Regions from separate parts of the Vreelandella sp. L-15 genome, predicted to be linked through region 2. Evidence: predicted binding sites of a transcription regulator. Region 2 holds the regulator's gene; each other region holds the start of a gene.
What was found. The regulator FliA, encoded in region 2, starts transcription of late flagellar genes. The targets are predictions, from matches to a motif close to CTAAAGTTNNNNNNNNNNCNGCCGATA.
Positions count from the first base shown of each region.

Region 1: a site for FliA is predicted at 2,962-2,988, ahead of AC13CY_RS04680 (flagellin N-terminal helical domain-containing protein). Genes of this name have one in related genera too.
Region 3: a site for FliA is predicted at 1,204-1,230, ahead of AC13CY_RS11825 (flagellin N-terminal helical domain-containing protein). Genes of this name have one in related genera too.

Region 1 covers NZ_JBSXNN010000037.1:29,117-34,729, forward strand. Annotated here, with positions in the region: gene ybiO (mechanosensitive channel protein) at 1-1,422, shown strand, start outside; gene AC13CY_RS04670 (SDR family oxidoreductase) at 1,478-2,236, opposite strand; gene folK (2-amino-4-hydroxy-6-hydroxymethyldihydropteridine diphosphokinase) at 2,468-2,908, shown strand; gene AC13CY_RS04680 (flagellin N-terminal helical domain-containing protein) at 3,036-3,857, shown strand; gene AC13CY_RS04685 (BCCT family transporter) at 3,878-5,431, opposite strand.
Region 2 covers NZ_JBSXNN010000105.1:99,347-104,959, forward strand. Annotated here, with positions in the region: gene AC13CY_RS17745 (adenosylcobalamin-dependent ribonucleoside-diphosphate reductase) at 1-924, opposite strand, end outside; gene AC13CY_RS17750 (hypothetical protein) at 1,119-1,709, shown strand; gene AC13CY_RS17755 (OmpA/MotB family protein) at 1,853-2,524, opposite strand; gene AC13CY_RS17760 (motility protein A) at 2,529-3,344, opposite strand; gene AC13CY_RS17765 (RNA polymerase sigma factor FliA) at 3,384-4,085, opposite strand; gene AC13CY_RS17770 (flagellar protein FlhE) at 4,112-4,462, opposite strand; gene AC13CY_RS17775 (hypothetical protein) at 4,634-5,233, opposite strand; gene flhF (flagellar biosynthesis GTPase FlhF) at 5,230-5,613, opposite strand, start outside.
Region 3 covers NZ_JBSXNN010000079.1:75,852-81,464, reverse strand. Annotated here, with positions in the region: gene AC13CY_RS11825 (flagellin N-terminal helical domain-containing protein) at 1-1,131, opposite strand, end outside; gene AC13CY_RS11820 (hypothetical protein) at 1,363-1,968, shown strand; gene AC13CY_RS11815 (RpnC/YadD family protein) at 2,175-3,119, opposite strand; gene fliD (flagellar filament capping protein FliD) at 3,374-4,051, opposite strand; gene fliD (flagellar filament capping protein FliD) at 4,018-4,773, opposite strand; gene fliD (flagellar filament capping protein FliD) at 4,986-5,613, opposite strand, start outside.

The DNA.
Region 1 (5,613 bases), on a different contig from region 2:
TTTATTTATGCGGTGGGCGTGGTGCTCAAAAACCGCGTGCGGCTGCGCGATAATCTAAATCAAATGAGCGCGCGCTCGACGCTGACGGCGAGCCGTGTATCGCTGCAGCTGTTTGCCCGCACGTGGCACCTGTTCGCGCTGATCTATTTCTTAATGGTGTTTGTACTGACGCTTACCCGTCCGGGTGATGCGCTGCCCTTTGTCCTCTTTGCGACGTTGAAGACGCTCGGCGCCGTGGTCGTGGGCCTGCTGCTGTCTGCGTTCCTGACACAGACCATTGGTCGTCGTATTCAACTCTCCGATGACCTGCGCCGTAAGCTGCCGCTGCTGGAAGTCCGGTTGAACAGCTACGTACCCAACGCGCTGCGCGTGCTGCGCACGGTGATCGTCGTTGCGGTGATCATGGTGGTGCTGGATGCTTGGGGCGCCTTTGACCTGGCCGGCTGGTACGCCTCCGAGCGCGGTGCCAATCTGGTGGGTAACCTGATCAGCGTAGCAGTGATCCTGATTGTGTCGCTGGGCATATGGCTGGGCTTGGCAAGCCTGATCGAGCACAAGCTCAATCCGGAAACCGGTCACGGCGAACCCTCTGCCCGTGCCAAAACGCTGCTGAGTCTGTTCCGTAATGCGCTGGCCATTGCCATGGTGACCATCACCGGCATGATCGTGCTCTCGGAAATCGGCATCAATATTGGGCCGCTAATTGCTGGTGCCGGTGTGCTGGGTCTGGCGATTGGTTTTGGTGCCCAGAAGCTGGTGCAGGATGTGATCACCGGGGTGTTCATTCAGGTAGAGAACGCCATGAACACCGGCGACGTGGTGACCGTGGGCGGCGTGACCGGCACGGCCGAGCGTTTGAGTATCCGCTCGGTGGGCATTCGTGACCTGTCCGGTACCTACCATATCGTGCCGTTCTCCAGTGTGGATACCGTCTCCAACTACATGCGTGAGTACGGCAACCATGTGGGCGAGTACGGTATTGGTTACAACGAAAGTATCGACGAGGCGATCGAGCAGCTACAGCTGGCCTTCGAAGATCTTAAAGCCAGCGAAGAGCATGGTCATAAACTATTGGCAGATATGACCGTGGCGGGTGTCACCGCGCTGGCCGACAGCTCGGTTAATATCCGTGTCGTGATCAAGACCACGCCAGGCGATCAGTGGGCTGTAGGCCGTGCCTACAACCGCCTAGTGAAACTGCGCTTTGATGCGGCGGGTATCGAGATTCCGTTCCCGCATACCACGCTCTACTTTGGCGAAACCAAAGGCGGCAAGACTCCGCCCGCCAACGTGCGCATTCTGGATGCGAAAGCGGAAAGAAAGCGCACCGAGACGGCACCGCTTGCAGAGCGTAGCGAAGCCTCGCTTGAGCATGAACCGGATCACCATAAGCCGGACCATGATGATGTGGATGAAACCTAAGCGTACGCTTAGGTAAGCCAATGAGGCCGCCTTCGGGCGGCCTCATTGCGTTGGGTCAGTCGCGCCGCTCGCCAGGGTAGTTTTCGGAGTGGCGACCCTCTAGGTTGATCGATTCGCCGCCGTCTACAAATAGCACTTGCCCGGCCACAAAGGCATTATCCAGCAAATAGTGCAAGGCTTGTACAAGGTGTGCTGGGTTGCCTTGGTGATTGACCGGAATGCCTTCGATGCGCCATTGGATATAGTCGCTGGTACGCTGGGAGGCAGGCAGCACTACCCCGGGGGCGATACCGTTAATCCGTAGGCGCGGAGCAAACTCCAGCGCTGCCATACGGGTCATCTCAGCTAGGCTTTTCTTGGAGAGCAGGTACGCCGCATACGGATATTGGTGATAGGCCACTTTGTTGTCGATGATGTTGATCACCTGACCGTGCTCTACCGCCTCGGCAAAATGGCGTGTGAGTAGCAGCGGGGTAAACATATTGACCCGAAACTGGGTCTCCAGCATGGCCATATCGGTACGGGCAATCGGCGCTGGTTCATAAGCTGAGGCGCTATTGAGCAGCACGTTCAACCCAGGAAAACGCGTTTTAGCTTGGGTGATTAATCCTTCTAGCGAATCCTCTAAAAAGTTGCAGGGCAGAATCTCGCACTCACGACCCTTGCCGCGAATTGCGTCTGCCACTTCCTCTGCTTCCCCCCGGGAGCTATTCACGTGTAACGCGATATCAAAGCCCTTATCGGCTAGCGCTTCAGCAAAATAGCGGCCCAGGCGCGTGGCGCCGCCGGTTACAAGTGCAGCAGGTGTCTCCATTGCTTTATCCCTCGCAGCAGGTAGTGTTTGTTAACTAACGTTGTCATGGTAATCAAAAAGACTCTCTGCGTGAGCGTAGCGTTTGTCAATAACTTGTACAGAGATTGAACGGGATGATTAACCGTCTACTCTGTTGGGGCGCCGATTGATGCCTATACGCTAAAACGGTGTGGGCTAGGTCATAGGCTCACCAGCCGTTAGTCATCCAGCCTCTTATATTGGGATATAGTTATGTCATTAAGGTCGTCACCCGTAACGTCAACTCCCTCGCCCGTGTCGGCTCAACACGAGTGCGTTATCTCGCTAGGAACCAATATTGAGCCAGAGTATCACTTTGCCAAAGCCCTTGAGATTTTGAGCAGTGAGTGCGAACTGCTGGCCCGCTCCGAAGCGGTGCGCACTGCCCCGGTAGGCTTTCAGCAGCAGCCAGACTTCTTAAATGCCGCCCTGGTGGTGCGCACTACGCTTGAGCTGGGCGACTTTAAAGCCTACCTAAAAGAGGTTGAGCATCGCTTAGGCCGTGTTCGCGGGCCGATCAAATCTGGCCCCCGGACCATGGACTTAGACATTGTGGTCTGGGATGGCGAAGTGGTCGACGATGGCTACTTTCATCACGACTATGTTCGGGGGCCGGTGGACGAAGTGCTAGCCGTACTGAAGAGGCCGAACTGAAAAAACCGAACTGAAAAAAATAGTAGCGACTGGGAAAGTTTTACGGGGCAGGGCTCACGTTTTCTAAAGATAGGCCGATATTCACGCTACTTCCGCACTGTTTGCGTTCACTTCCGAGGTCAAGCCCGTGATCAGCCTTGCGACTAATATCATGTCGCTACTGGTGATGAATAATCTACGCAGTAGCCAGCAAGCAATGCAGACCTCCATGGAGCGTCTGTCGTCTGGGCTGCGTATTAATAGCGCCAAGGATGATCCGGCAGGCCAGGCGATTGCTAATCGCATGGGCGCACAAATTCGCGGTATGAACCAGGCGATCCGCAATACCAACGACGGTATCTCTATGGTGCAAACCGCAGAAGGTTCGTTGGACCTGATCAACGACAGCCTTCAGCGCATCCGCGAACTCAGCGTTCAGGCGCTCAACGGCACCAATTCCTCAGAAGATCGGGCGTCTATTCAGTTAGAGATCGACCAACGGTTGGAAGAGATTGATCGCGTCGCCGAGCAGAGCAACTTTAACGGTATTAGGCTGATCGAGAGCGATAAAGCGCTTAATATTCAAGTAGGGGCCAACGCTGGGGATGTGATTGGCGTGAGCTTTTCGGCGATGGGGCGTCAGGCGCTGGGGTTGGATAATTTCAGCGTATTAGATGATGTCTCGGCCACGCCCAAACCAATGGATGTCGTCGATGAAGCCATTAAGCAGGTCGACCGCCAGCGCAGCTATTTAGGCGCGGTGCAGAACCGCTTCGAGAGCGTCATTGACGGGCTTAACACCAGCATCATTAACACCTCCGCTGCCCAGTCGCGTATTCAAGACGCCGACTACGCGCAAGAAGTCTCCAATCTTATTCGCGCCCAACTGCTTCAGCAGGTGGGTATCGCGATGCTGACCCAGGTGAACCAACAGCCGCAGATGATTCTGCGGCTGTTGGAAGGGCTGTAGTTAGAATTGGCCGATCATCGTCACTCGATGATGCCCTGTTCACGCGCCATGGCGTAAGCCGCCTGCGGGCCGTTCCACAGCGAGGGCAGCAGAATCAGCGACACCGGGATCGCGGTAATCACGATAAACTGCTGCAGCGCGCCAATTTGACCTGCACCCATATACAGCAGCACGGCCGCCATCAGGGCCATCGCAATGCCCCAGAAAGCGCGCATGCAGGGGCTGGGGGCATCGTGTCCCGCACCGACAACGGCAATCGCGTAGCTCATGGAGTCGCCGGTGGTGGCCACAAAAATCGTGGTCAGCAGCAGAATCGCCAGTGCCATCCAGGTGCCGCCGGGCAGCGCTTGAGCCACCGTGAGAGTCGCCACGTCAAACTGGAAATTGTTGAGCGCTTCGGTCAGGTCAATTACCCCGGTCAACTGATAGTAAATGCCGGAGCCGCCCAGTAGCGTAAACCATACGGTGGTGGCAATCGGGGCGAGTACGGCAACCGCCAGAATCATTTCACGAATGCTGCGGCCCCGTGAAATGCGCGCCACGAAAATCGCCATCAGCGGTGCATAGCCGATAAACCAAGCAAAGAAGAACACCGTCCACCACTGCATCCACCACGCCGGGGCGGTTTCAGAGGTCATCGTGGCCATGGTGAAAAACTCGCTGACATACGCGCCCATGCTGGAAACGTAGGTGTTCACCAAAAACAGCGTGGGGCCGAACATGATAATCACGGCGCCGATTGCCAACGCCAGCAGTACGTTGAAGCGGCTCAGCAGTTGGATGCCTTTATGTACCCCGCTCATGGAGGAGAGCACATAAATAGTGCCCAGTACGGCCAGAATTATCAGTTGCCCGGTGTAGCCTTCCGGCAGGCCAAACAGCTCATGCAGGCCAAAGCTCACCTGAGTTGCCAAAAAGCCGATGGGGCCTACCGTGCCTGCCACTAAGGCAATCACGCAGCAGGCATCCACTAAACCGCCCAGCGGGCCACGCATCAAGCGTTCACCAAAAATCGGGTAGAGCAATGTGCGCGGCTGCAGCGGTTGGCCTTTCACGTAGTGCGCATGGGCCAGCACCACGGCGGTGAGCGAGCCCAGCACCGCCCAGGCCATAAAGCCCCAGTGCATAAACGACTGCGCCAGCGCGCCGGATACCGCTTCAGCGGTGCCCGCTTCGGTATCAAAGGCGGGTGGGGTGACCACAAAGTGGTACACCGGCTCGCCCGCGGCAAAAAACACCCCACCACCGGCTAACAGCGTACATAGAATGATGGAGAGCCACTTAAAGGTGCTTATTTCTGGTGCATCGAGATTGCCGATCTTAGCTTTTGCCGCAGGCGTTAAAGCAACGCCGATGGCGATAAAAAACGTCAGCAGAAGCAGCAGCTGGAAATAGCTGCCCAGCACCAGCGCGGTCCAGGCAAAGCCTGCGCTGATAGAGTTGGCGACTAGATCAATGTCGTAAAACGAAAGCGCCAGAAACGCCACGATGAAGCCGATGCTAAGCACCAGCACGATAGGATCGCCGAGGGAAAACCGCGAGGGCCCCTCGGCGCGTTGGGCAGGTTGGTTCATGAAGAGTACCTATTTGGAATGGGAGGTTGCAGGAAAGAGCGGGAGCAGAACCTTGAGCTTAATAAACCCAAGAGGGAGCCGACTTAACGCTGCTGGCCCCAGGTTTTCAAATCGAGTAGGAAGGGGAGTCGCCTCCCCTGTCCTCTCACACCACCGGGCATACGGTTCCGTACCACGGCGGT
Region 2 (5,613 bases):
GCAGAACCAGTTGTTGTTCATGCGGTTGACTTGATCGATTAGGATAAAGCCCGGCTCGGCGTAGTCGTAGGTGGAGGACATAATCGTGTCCCACAACTCGCGAGCTTTAATCACCTCGACAACACGGCAGGCCACGCGCCCTTCGGCATCCACCGTGTAGCCCTCTTCCACCACCGGCCAGTCGCGGTAAATCACCTCTTCGACGCTCACATCCTCTTTCTCACCAGGATGCAGTGGGAAGGCCAGCGGCCAATCGGCGTTGTGCTTCACCGCTTCCATAAACTCATCGGTAATGAGTAGGCTCAGGTTAAATTGACGCAGCCGCCCTGCTTCGCGCTTGGCTTGAATAAACTCGCGCACGTCCGGGTGCCCCACATCGAAGGTACCCATCTGGGCACCGCGACGGCCTCCGGCCGAGGCCACGGTGAAGCACATCTTGTCGTAGATATCCATAAACGCCAGCGGGCCATTGGTGCCCGCTCCTGCGCCAAACACAAAGGCACCTTTATGGCGCAGGGTCGAGAAGTCGTAGCCAATACCGGCGCCCGACTTCAATGTCATACCCGCATCGACCACGGAGTCGAGGATATCGCGCATAGAGTCACGAATAGTGCGAGAAACGGTGCAATTAATCAGACTGACGGCGGGCTTGTAGGCTTCGGCTCCCGCATTAGAGAGAATTCGCCCAGCGGGAATAGCACCATTTTCCAGCGCCCAGCGAAATTTGGGTAGCCACTCATCGGCCTTTTCACCCTCTACGGCAGCTAGGGCCCGGGCCACGCGCTCAAAGGTCGCTGCGACATCTTGATCCACCGGTTGGCCATGACGATCTTTTAACCGATATTTGGCATCCCAGATTTCCCTAGATGGAGCCTGCATAGGGACTTCACTGGATGTCTTCATCGCCTTGGCTGCGGTACTCATGTTCACGAAACTCCTTCACGATGGGTAGCGATCGCGCTAAAAAACGGGCCGATTATACGCGGCATCGTAGGGGAGTATAGCCCCGAATTTCTACTATATGGGCCGTTTTTTTGATGCCAACAACACTAGATATAGAAAAATCAGCACCTTGCCCTTTTGCTTATTCCCAACACGCTATAGGCTTAAAGTTTTCGATGACGATACGACCTATGAACTTCCTGAAAACATCAACTTTCGCCGTCACCGCCATGCTGCTTGTCACAGCTCCCCTTTCATTGGCCGCTACATTTAATGTGGAAACAGTGGCTACCCATGGGCACTGGCAATCCATGGCGCTGACCCTAGGAGAAGAGCGCCACTTTCGTGCTGTAGAGACCCACAGCTACTCCGATGCCACGCTAAGCATAAATGCTACTCAAGGAGTCTGTGATTTACCGTGGCTGGAGATGCGCGTCACCCTAGCGCAGCAGCAGGGTGAGAGCCGAGCGGTGAATCTGGTACCCACTCGGCTGCGGATTGGTGACAACCCGATTGTCGATACCATGGCGGAGTTTATTACCGAGCGGGGCGATGACGGCTTTTATGCCCATTTTTATTTGAGCGATATGGAGACGCTGATCGCTGAGATGCAGTCGGGCGAGCAGCTGTTTTTAGGATTTGACCAGGGTGAGCAGGAACCGTGGTACATGACCTTTAGTTTGGAAGGTGCTGGCGATGCCATTCAACGCATGCAGTCGCTGTGTAGCGGCGCCTCTATCACAGAGGCACCTGCTCCTCCGGGTTAAGCGCACGCTCTTCCGCAACCTCTACTCGATTACGGCCGCTGTGCTTGGCTTGATACATAGCGGCATCGGCCCGGGCCATCAGCGTTTTACAGCTGTCAGTAGCGAATGATGCTTCGACACGAAGATAGCCTCGAGATATCTCTTTACCCCTTGACCTGTTGCTTCAGCAACAGCTCAACGCGTCGGTTGGCAGCTCGCCCTTCCGCAGTAGCATTACTTTCCATGGGTTGGGTGTCGGCATAGCCGACGGCCCGCATACGTGAAATGGCAATACCTTGCCGCTCTAACTGGCGTACCACTGCGATAGCTCGTCCCACTGAGAGTTCCCAGTTAGACGGAAACCGAGCGGTCGCGATCGGCACATTATCGGTGTGGCCCTCAACGGAAATTTGACCATCAAAAGCCTGTAGCACCGGAGAGAGCCGTTCTAACACAACTTGCCCCTGGGGCGTTAGCACATCATTGCCACTGGGAAATAAAAGGCTATCGTCAATACGTAGCGTAACGCCCTCTTGCCCCTGGGAGACACTCACTCCAGGGATATCAAGCCCTGCCATTTGGGGATGTAAGCCATCGTGGCGGGGAAGTATTCCTGTGGCTAGGCTAGCCAATGGCAGTGACGTAACGGCATTCGAGGGATCCATGATACTGCTTTCACTCCCTTCGCCACCGCCGGATGGCGTAAGCGCCAACAGCAGTACAAACAGGGTAATCAGCAGCGTCAATACATCCAGGTAACTGGTCAGCCAGCTCTCGTCACTCTCCCCCACTTCGGCGGGAAGCTCCAAAGCATGCCGTGAGTCGCGGTCGAGCATGGCGCTACCCTTTTAATGCGGAACCCATATCGGGCCGAGGCTTAACGTTCGAGTCACGAATTTCGTCGTGGTAATTCGCTACGAAGGAGTTAAGCGTCTCTTCAATAAACGATGGCAGACGGCGCTTGGTAATTAGCGAAATGCCTTCCAGCACCATGTTCATAGTGATAAGGCGCTCTTCCGTACGCCGCTCTAGCTTCACGGCAATCGGTTTAAACACCAAATTGGCCAACAGGATGCCATAGAAAGTAGTCAACAGCGCCACTGCCATCCGGGGCCCAATTACTTCCAGGTCACCCGCATCCATCACTTCGAGCATGTTGACCAAGCCTACCAAAGTACCAATCATGCCAAAGGCCGGTGCATAGGTGGCCATGGTGCGGAAAATTTGGGCTTCAGCATGCTCGCGGGCTTTCAGCCGCGCAATACGCCAGCGCAGCATGTCGAAGATTTCATCCTCTTTTGTATTCGCAATGACCAGTTGAATACCGGTGCGCAAAAACGGATTACGGGTATGTTCCAGTTCTTTCTCAACCGCTCTAACATCCCCCTTAAACCAAAGGCGCGACATGGAAACCAACTCATTGATGTCATCTCGCACATAGGTGTTTTCACGGCGGAAAACTAAACCAACCAGACGCACCACACGCAGCACTTCTTTCAGCGGATAGCTGATAAACGTGGCCGCCAGCGTGCCAGTGACCACAATGGCAAGCCCCGGTAAGTTAATAAAGCTCTCGGGAGACTCTGCGGTAAAAAATAAAACGCTTACCAACAACAGCATGCTGGCAAATATACCGATCAGCGTAGATGGATTCATCAACGGCTCCTCGCCGGTTATGGTTAGTGAGTGAGAGGATTAATTAGTCTCATGTAGGCGAGCACGCAGCCGACTCACCGCCTGGCTGTGAAGCTGTGAAACCCGTGATTCGGTGACACCGAGCACAGCGCCCACTTCTTTTAGATTCATCTCTTCTTGGTAATACAGCGCCATTAGCAGCTTCTCGCGCTCGGGCAGTGCTTCAATGGCGTCGATCAGCGTTTGCCGCTGCTGTTCATCCAATAATTGTTCAAACGGCTGTCGGTGAGTGTCGTCCCCCGCAGGCTCGCCGCCATCCGCAATGAGCTCTTCGAACGGCAATAATTTCCCGCTATTGGTATCGTTGAGCAGTTGCTGGTAATCACTTAGCGGCATCTCCAGTTCACGGGCAATCTCCCCCTCTTCCGGGGGGCGCCCCAGCTGCTGCTCTAAACGACGCACAGCATCATCTACCGCCCGTGCCGAGCGGCGTACGCTGCGGGGCAGCCAGTCACGAGTGCGCAGCTCGTCCATCATCGCGCCACGGATGCGCTGGCTTGCAAAGGTAGCAAATGTTGCTCCTTGGGCAGCATCAAAGCGCCCTAATGCCTCTAACAAGCCCACCATACCCGCCTGGATCAGATCATCCAGCTCAATACTCGCGGGCAACCTTACCTGCAGCGTTAAGGCCTGACGTCTCACCAGTGGCATGTATTGAGTTAACAGCTCACTCTGTTTGATCCTGCCTTGTGCTGTATACATCCTCGTGCCTCGCGGCTTAACAACCTTTACTGATAGTTCACGATCACTTGTAACCCCTGTACTCGCACAGGGCGTTGCCCTGGCTGCAGCGTAAACCGAAAGTACAGCGGTGCGCTCGCCAACATTCCCGATAGAGCGGTCGTGCTACCGCGCATGCCTGATAGTGCAACACAGCGTTCAGGATGACATAGCCAAGCGTTCACAGGCGTTCCCGGCGGTGATTCAAAGCGCCATTGAATTCGCGACAGCACAGCATTACGCAGTGGGACGCCCGCTGGCGGGGTTATCGCCTGGCTGCTGCTGGTACGGTCGCTCATTGCTACCATCACACTAGGCACTTGGCTGCTCCAACTGCCGGTTGCGGCCTGCGTATTCAACGCGAAAAGCCATAACCCTGCTACTAGCCCTAAACAGCCCATTTTTCTTACTGTTAACAACTTTGCAGGTTTTATCAACGCCTCAATAGCCATCTGCTTAGCGTTACTTACCCAACTCGCCAAACTCTGCATAACTCTCCCCTTGAGCGACACATGCACCCTGGCCCGCCGCTAGCGCGCCAGCAGCAGAAGCTCAATATCTAAATAACGAGCGGAAGCATTGCCCAAATTATCCAGCAACCCCCGGCGCGGCAGGTGGGGTTCATGAAGGGCTAGAAGACGCTGCGGACCACCATGCTCGCGTAATTGGCGCAACACTCGGTACATGGTGGCAAAGGCGTCAGCATCACTGTTGATCCACAACGCCCAGCGTGAGTAACGCTCGGCTAAGTCAGTCAGCGAGGCGCTGTCAGGCATGACAATATGAACATCCCAATCCTGTGGGTCTCCTGCCCATTGCCTCCCAAGGGCCGACCATTGCCCCAGCCGACCTCGCACTTTGTCCACCTGCGCTGCGCCAGCATGAGGTAAGCCTACTACCACTAACGTTTTTTTCGGTCTTGGAGGCGCCACGGTGGCAGGCTCGGCAGCAGCAGCTACCGTCGGTGCCATGGCCTCCTGGGTATACGCGGCGGCTTCCTCTTCGTTAACGGGTGCGGCAGGCACTGTCTCGTCACTTTCCACGTTATGGCCGACTTCATCAGCACCGCGCTGCTGGCGCTGTAAATCGGCCCATTTGCGCAGGCCAGCCGCCTGATCCTGGCCACTCATACCACGCCCTCACGACTGACGCTACCTAGCTGACGAATGGCATCGCGCGCCATCAGAACGTGTACTAATGCATCAAGCAGTGCCGTATCACGCCGCTTGCGCTGGGTTCCTAACAAGCGCAGCAAATCGGCTCGCAGGGCCTGAGCGTCCTCATCGTCAACGATATCTAGATGGCCAGCTACTGCAGCCGCGCCGCTGGCCATCAGCAGGCGCAGCTCGCTGCTGACATCACCCCCATCGGCCTCTTTAAGCTGCTGCCAAGCACGCTTGGTGAGCGATGCCAGTCCGTCACTCTGCAGTTGAGTGATTAAAAGCGTTAACACATCGCTGCCCAAACGTGCAGGCGTTAGCCAGTAGCGGCGCACGATTCGCTTAGTGCT
Region 3 (5,613 bases), on a different contig from region 2:
GATACTTACTTCACCGGTAGTGGTGTCGCGGTTGACGTCCACAGCGTAGTAATTACCATCTGCACCGCGTAATGCATATCCATTTTCAACGTCTTCACGGGCAAACAGGTTACCCTGTACTGCAGCCGTGTTAGCACCAAAGAAATCTGTAATGGTGTCACCTGCAGTTCCTCCGTTAGGAACTACATCAAGACCAACGAGAGTTGATTGAACACCTGCAGTGCTACCATCAACAACGATGTCACCAACAGCAACTTGCTCAGTGATAGTTGTTACACCATTCGGGGCGTCAGCATTGACGATATCAGCTTCGTCAATCGCCCCAGCACCAGAGTCAAAAAAGTATTCGCCTGTCGTGCTATTTTGTTGTAGTGCGTAGAAACTACCGTCACTACCACGAACAGCGAAATCTGTACCTACTGATCCACCTGCAGTTGCCGCAGCAGCCTCTACCTGGAAGACACCATCCGCAGTGATCTTAGATGCAGCTGCACCTGTACCTGGAGTAAACGTATTAACGGCGGATAAAGAAACCTTATCCTCGACAGCGCCTTCCAATTCAATATCGGTAACGTCTGAGAAGTTAGTGCTGGACAGCATATTGCGGACATCAAAGGAAGCCACACCTAGCGTACTGCTGTTAGTAGTCTCTAGGTTAACTGTGATGGTTTGACCATCTTCTGAACCTACTTGAATCTGAAGCGGCTCAGTTGATTCAGATAATACGCGCGTACCGTTGAAGTCGGTTTCTTCTGAAATACGGTTTATTTCAGCAAGGCGCTGGTTAACTTCATCTTGAATAGATTTCAGGTCATCTTCACTGTTGGTGCCATTTTGCGCCTGAACCGTCAGCTCACGAATACGTTGAAGGTTATCGTTGATTTGGTTCAAGCCACCTTCAGTAGTTTGCGCGATAGAGATACCGTCGTTGGAGTTACGCTGCGCTTGAGCAAGACCGCTAATCTGGGCGCTCATACGGTTGGCAATGGCTTGCCCAGCAGCGTCATCTTTGGCGCTGTTGATGCGCAGGCCAGAGCTCAGACGCTCCATAGAAGTTTGCAGTGCGCTTTGTGATTCACGCAGGTTCTGCTGCCCGATCATCGATGTGATGTTGGTATTGATCACTGACATGGTGATTCTCCTTGCTGGAACACTGGCCTAGAAGGCCCGCTTTTCGGCCACGTTGTGTGCCGTTGTATTGATTAACGGCATAAGGAGGAGAACCTTTAGGGCGAATAGTAAAAAATTATGTAAATTTTAGTGAACGCTGACCAACATAGCGCTACATAGCTGGTCAAGGCGCTGCATTTTTAATCGTAGAGGGGTATTGTACGTTCATACGAATGCAGTAGAGGACGCACCATGTCAACAACCTACCTACCTTTGCTACTAGGCGGCATCGCTGTTGTGTTAGGGCTAATAAGCGCTGTGCTTTTTTACAAGGTGGTGATTGCACCACGTAAGGCTGAGCTTTCCTCTCAGCAGGCCCCTACTCCCTCAGCAGAGCAGGCGGATACCCCCAGCTATCAAAGCCAGCCTAAAACAACCAGCAAGCAGAGCAAAAAGCCGACCCAGCAGTGTTTGTTTGTGATGTTTGATGCGCCCAGCCAAGCCGTTAACCAAGCGCTGGGGGAAATGCTCACCGAGAAAAATGCCTTTTATGAGGCGGAGCTAGGCGCCTTCCATCTTCCGCCGGGGCCGCAGGGCTACCCGATTATGCTGGCTAGCGCTACCTCGCCGGGTAAGCTGCCGCCGCTACATAAAGAGCATAAAGAGGGGGAGCATACGCCGGTGCAGGGGGTGTCGATCTTGATCCGCTTTTTGAACACGCGAAAGGTGTCGCGCAACCCGGAGGATTTAATTACCTTCACCCATGAGGTGGCGGCACTGGGTGGCAAAATTTTGGATGCTAAGCGTAAACCCATCACAGAAGAGAGTTTGGCGGCCATGTACCGAGATGGGGATTAGCTGGAAAGGCTTAAGGTTGCTTCGTTGTTGTGCCCTGCCATCATGTGCGCGTATTAAGAAATGTGCCGAAATCCTTCGCCCGCTGAAGCGGCCTCCCACTTTAGACTGACTCTCACTTTGCCTGGCTTCTACTTTTGACTGAGACTCTGTGAGGGCAGCCTTATGAGTGCCCCAAGGGGTTTGTCAGGATAGGACTTGTAGTGAATTCAGTGCTTGGTTTCGGCGCGGAGTTTCGCTACTTCTTCCAAGGGGAGTTCTTCAATCTCGGCAATGAGCTGGTCGCTCATTTCTGTTAAAGCAATCAGCTTGCGCGCTGCGTTGCGCTTGCCCTCTAATGCCCGCTGTTCGGCTTCCTGACGACCTTCTTGCCGGCCTTCTTGGCGGCCTTTTTCAATACCTAAGCGCTCAATGGTGTTCACGTAAGGCATGTGTTTTTCCTCCTGTATCGCATAAACCGCTTGCGCAAAATCAGGGTCTAGGCGTTTTGGTAACTGGATCATCCAATCGATAATGTTAAATAGCCGTAAAATTTGTTCGCGGTTGTAGCCACGCTCATATAAAAGCCTAATGAGGGCTACTTTGGTGTCTTTGCGCGTCGCGCTATTTTTCACCCGTTTAGCCTGGATCTGGGCCATCACTACCAGCGCAAAAACGTTGTCGCTGGTTTCTAGCGCAACCCAGTTGCCTTCCCAATCTATCAGTTTAGCCGTAGGAAAGGTAAAGGTCAGTTCACACCCCCAGCGCTCGTAATGAAACGTTGTGGGGCGGAAGCTTTTACGGGTATCTGCCAGTACTGCAAGGCTGACCACTTCCATTGCGTAGCGATCCCGCAAGCGATACTGATAGGTAAACATCCGCTCGGAAAATTCAACTTCGGGCTCACCCTGCACTTCAACGTGAATCAGCACCCAGGTCTCGCTACCGTCTTTGGCATAGACTTTGATCAGTTTGTCGGCGTAACGTCGGCCGCTTTCGGCACCAACCGTAATCTGTTGCAATTCTTTATCAAGGAAGCTGTAGCCTTTTGACCAATCAACGTGCTGGTTTATCGTCGGAAACAGCAATTCTAGAAATTCTTTAAAATATGCCTCTAACGCCATTTTCCATGGGCTGTCATGGTCAGCGCGGTGACGGTCATCTTGATCGCTCATGATGGCTCCTCTATTGGTACATATACCTTACCAAAGAGCGTTCTTGAATTGGTGAGAAGTCGTGCACAACAGTATTGTCGGCGACACCACCTAAACACAGATTACCTTTTTAGGTTCGTGCTTGATGGCTGTGCGGATTTTTCTACGTATTTCACAAAGTAGCCATTTTATTTTGCCAAGCGGCCTCTTTCTGAGCGGTTCACTTTATTGCCCGTTGAGGCCGCTTTTGGCGTTATTGGCTACCATGACGTTAGCTACTTTTTACGGCCTAGCTGGTAGTCTAGCGCTTCAAACTGCTGGGTTAGGTAGCTACTCATGCTGTTCATCTGGGCAATCATGCTATCTAGCTGGCCGAACTGGGTGCGGTAGCGGCTGATGGTGCGCTCGATGGTCACTTCCATGCGTTCAAAACGCTCGTCTAGGCTTTTCACTCGGTTTTCGGCACCGCTAATCGCTAGCTTGACTACTCCGTTATCGCCAAGCATTCGCTCTACGGTACTGTCGAGCTGGGCTGCCAAGCCATTCCCTGCTTCGCCACCTACGAAAAAGTCGCTGAGTGCTTGGGGGTTATTGGCGACTAGATCGCTGATTTTATCGTCATCCATTTCCAGCGTGCCGTCTCGTTGCAGGGTAATGCCTAGCTGGTTAAGCGTGGAAAGCTCGCCCCCGGCTACGCCTCCCGTCAGCACACTACGCAGGCGGCTTTCAATGGTGCGCACGGTGCTGTCGCCTACCAGCTCACCGGCAGTGTCGGCATCGCCGCTGAAGCTGGTGAGTTTTCCAATGGTGCCTTTTAGGTCGTTAAACGCTTTTACAAAACCGCTAATCGCTTCGCGCTGCTTGAGCGTATCGCGCTCTACATTAACCGTGCTGGTCGCCGTTTCGCCTTCGGCAATACTCAACTCTGCCAGGTTGAGCGTGACTCCTTGAATGGCCCCTTCGATCTGGTTTTTGGCACTGCTGATGGCAATGCCATTGACGGTTGCGCTGCATCTTCGCCAGCACGCTTGGTGGCGGCATCTTCAGCAAAGGGCCCTGCCACCGTGACTTCAGGGGATTGGCTGGTATCGACAAAGCTAAAGCTGGCAATAGAAGCATCCGCACCGGTATTTTTAGAGCTGAGCGCCAGCCGGTAGCCTTGGCCATCGTTGATGATGGTGGCGTTAACGCCTGCATCTTTATTGGAGTTAATGGCATCGCGTATCGCCGAAAGGCTGCTGCCGGGGGCGATATCAATATCCACAGCGTCCGCACCACCAAATTCCAGCCGTAGGGCCGTTGCACCTTGCAGGTCTAGCGGGGTGTCTCGGTCAGTCACACGGGTTGAGGCCAGGGTGCCAGAGGTGGCTAACTGCGATACCTCTACCCGGTAGCTACCGGGCAGCGCACTGGCGGAGGTAGTGGCTTTAATGGCATCGCCACGCACGTTGGCGGAAAGGCTTTGGTAGAGCTTCGGGTCGTTGAGTTTCGCTACAGCATCTTGAAAGCTGTTTAGCGATGTTTGCAGCTGGCCGTAGGCAGAAATCTTATCCTGCTGTTGCTCTTTTTGGCGGGTAATCGGCGCGAGTTTGCCCCGCTCCGCTTCTTGAAGCTGATCTAATAAACCGGTGAGATCCAGGCCAGAGCCGACGCCTAGAGAGGTTATTGTCGCCATGCAGATGTTCCTCGATGCAAAAGGCTAAACCCACAGTCATTGATACAGTGCGCCAACAGTGGCGTTGCGACTGAGTTTAATAGTCTTTTTATCGACGGAACAGCGGCTAACTTTAGGCCTTTTTTATCACTTAACTACGAATACCCCATTACCCCAACAAAAACGCCTGCTTAGCGCAGGCGTCGTTTTGCAGCGTTTTTGCCAATGTTAGCTTAATTGCGGCCTAACTGAGCATCCAACGCATCAAACTGTTGAGTGAGGTAGTCACTGGTTTGGTTCATTTGGGCAATCATGCTATCCAACTGGCCAAACTGGGTACGATAGCGAGAAATGGTCTGCTCGATGGATTGCTCCATGCGCGTGTAACGCTCGCCCAGCGACTCAATGCGGGTTTCAGCGCCTGAAATCGCGCCGGATACCGTGCCATTAGTGCCTAGCAACTGCTCGATGGTTTGGTTGACTTGGCCTGCCATGCCTTCGTTATCGGCAGCGCCTGCAAAAAAGGCAGAGAGCGCATCCTGATCATTGGCAATGGCATCATCTAGCTTGCCGCTATCAATTTCCAACGTGCCATCGCGCTGTAGTGAAATACCGATATCCGTCAGCATGGAGAACTGGCCTTCGATACCTCCACCCAGCACACTGCGTAAACGAGACTCCACCGTGCGTACCGCACTGTCGCCCAGCAGCTCCCCAGCAGCGCCCGTTTCAGCATTAAAGCTGGTGAGTTCGCCAATGGTGCCTTTTAGATCGTTGTAGGCATCGACAAAGCCGGTTATCGCTTCGCGTACTGCACGAGTATCTTGCTCTACTGCCACGGTGCTATTTCCCTCTTCCTGA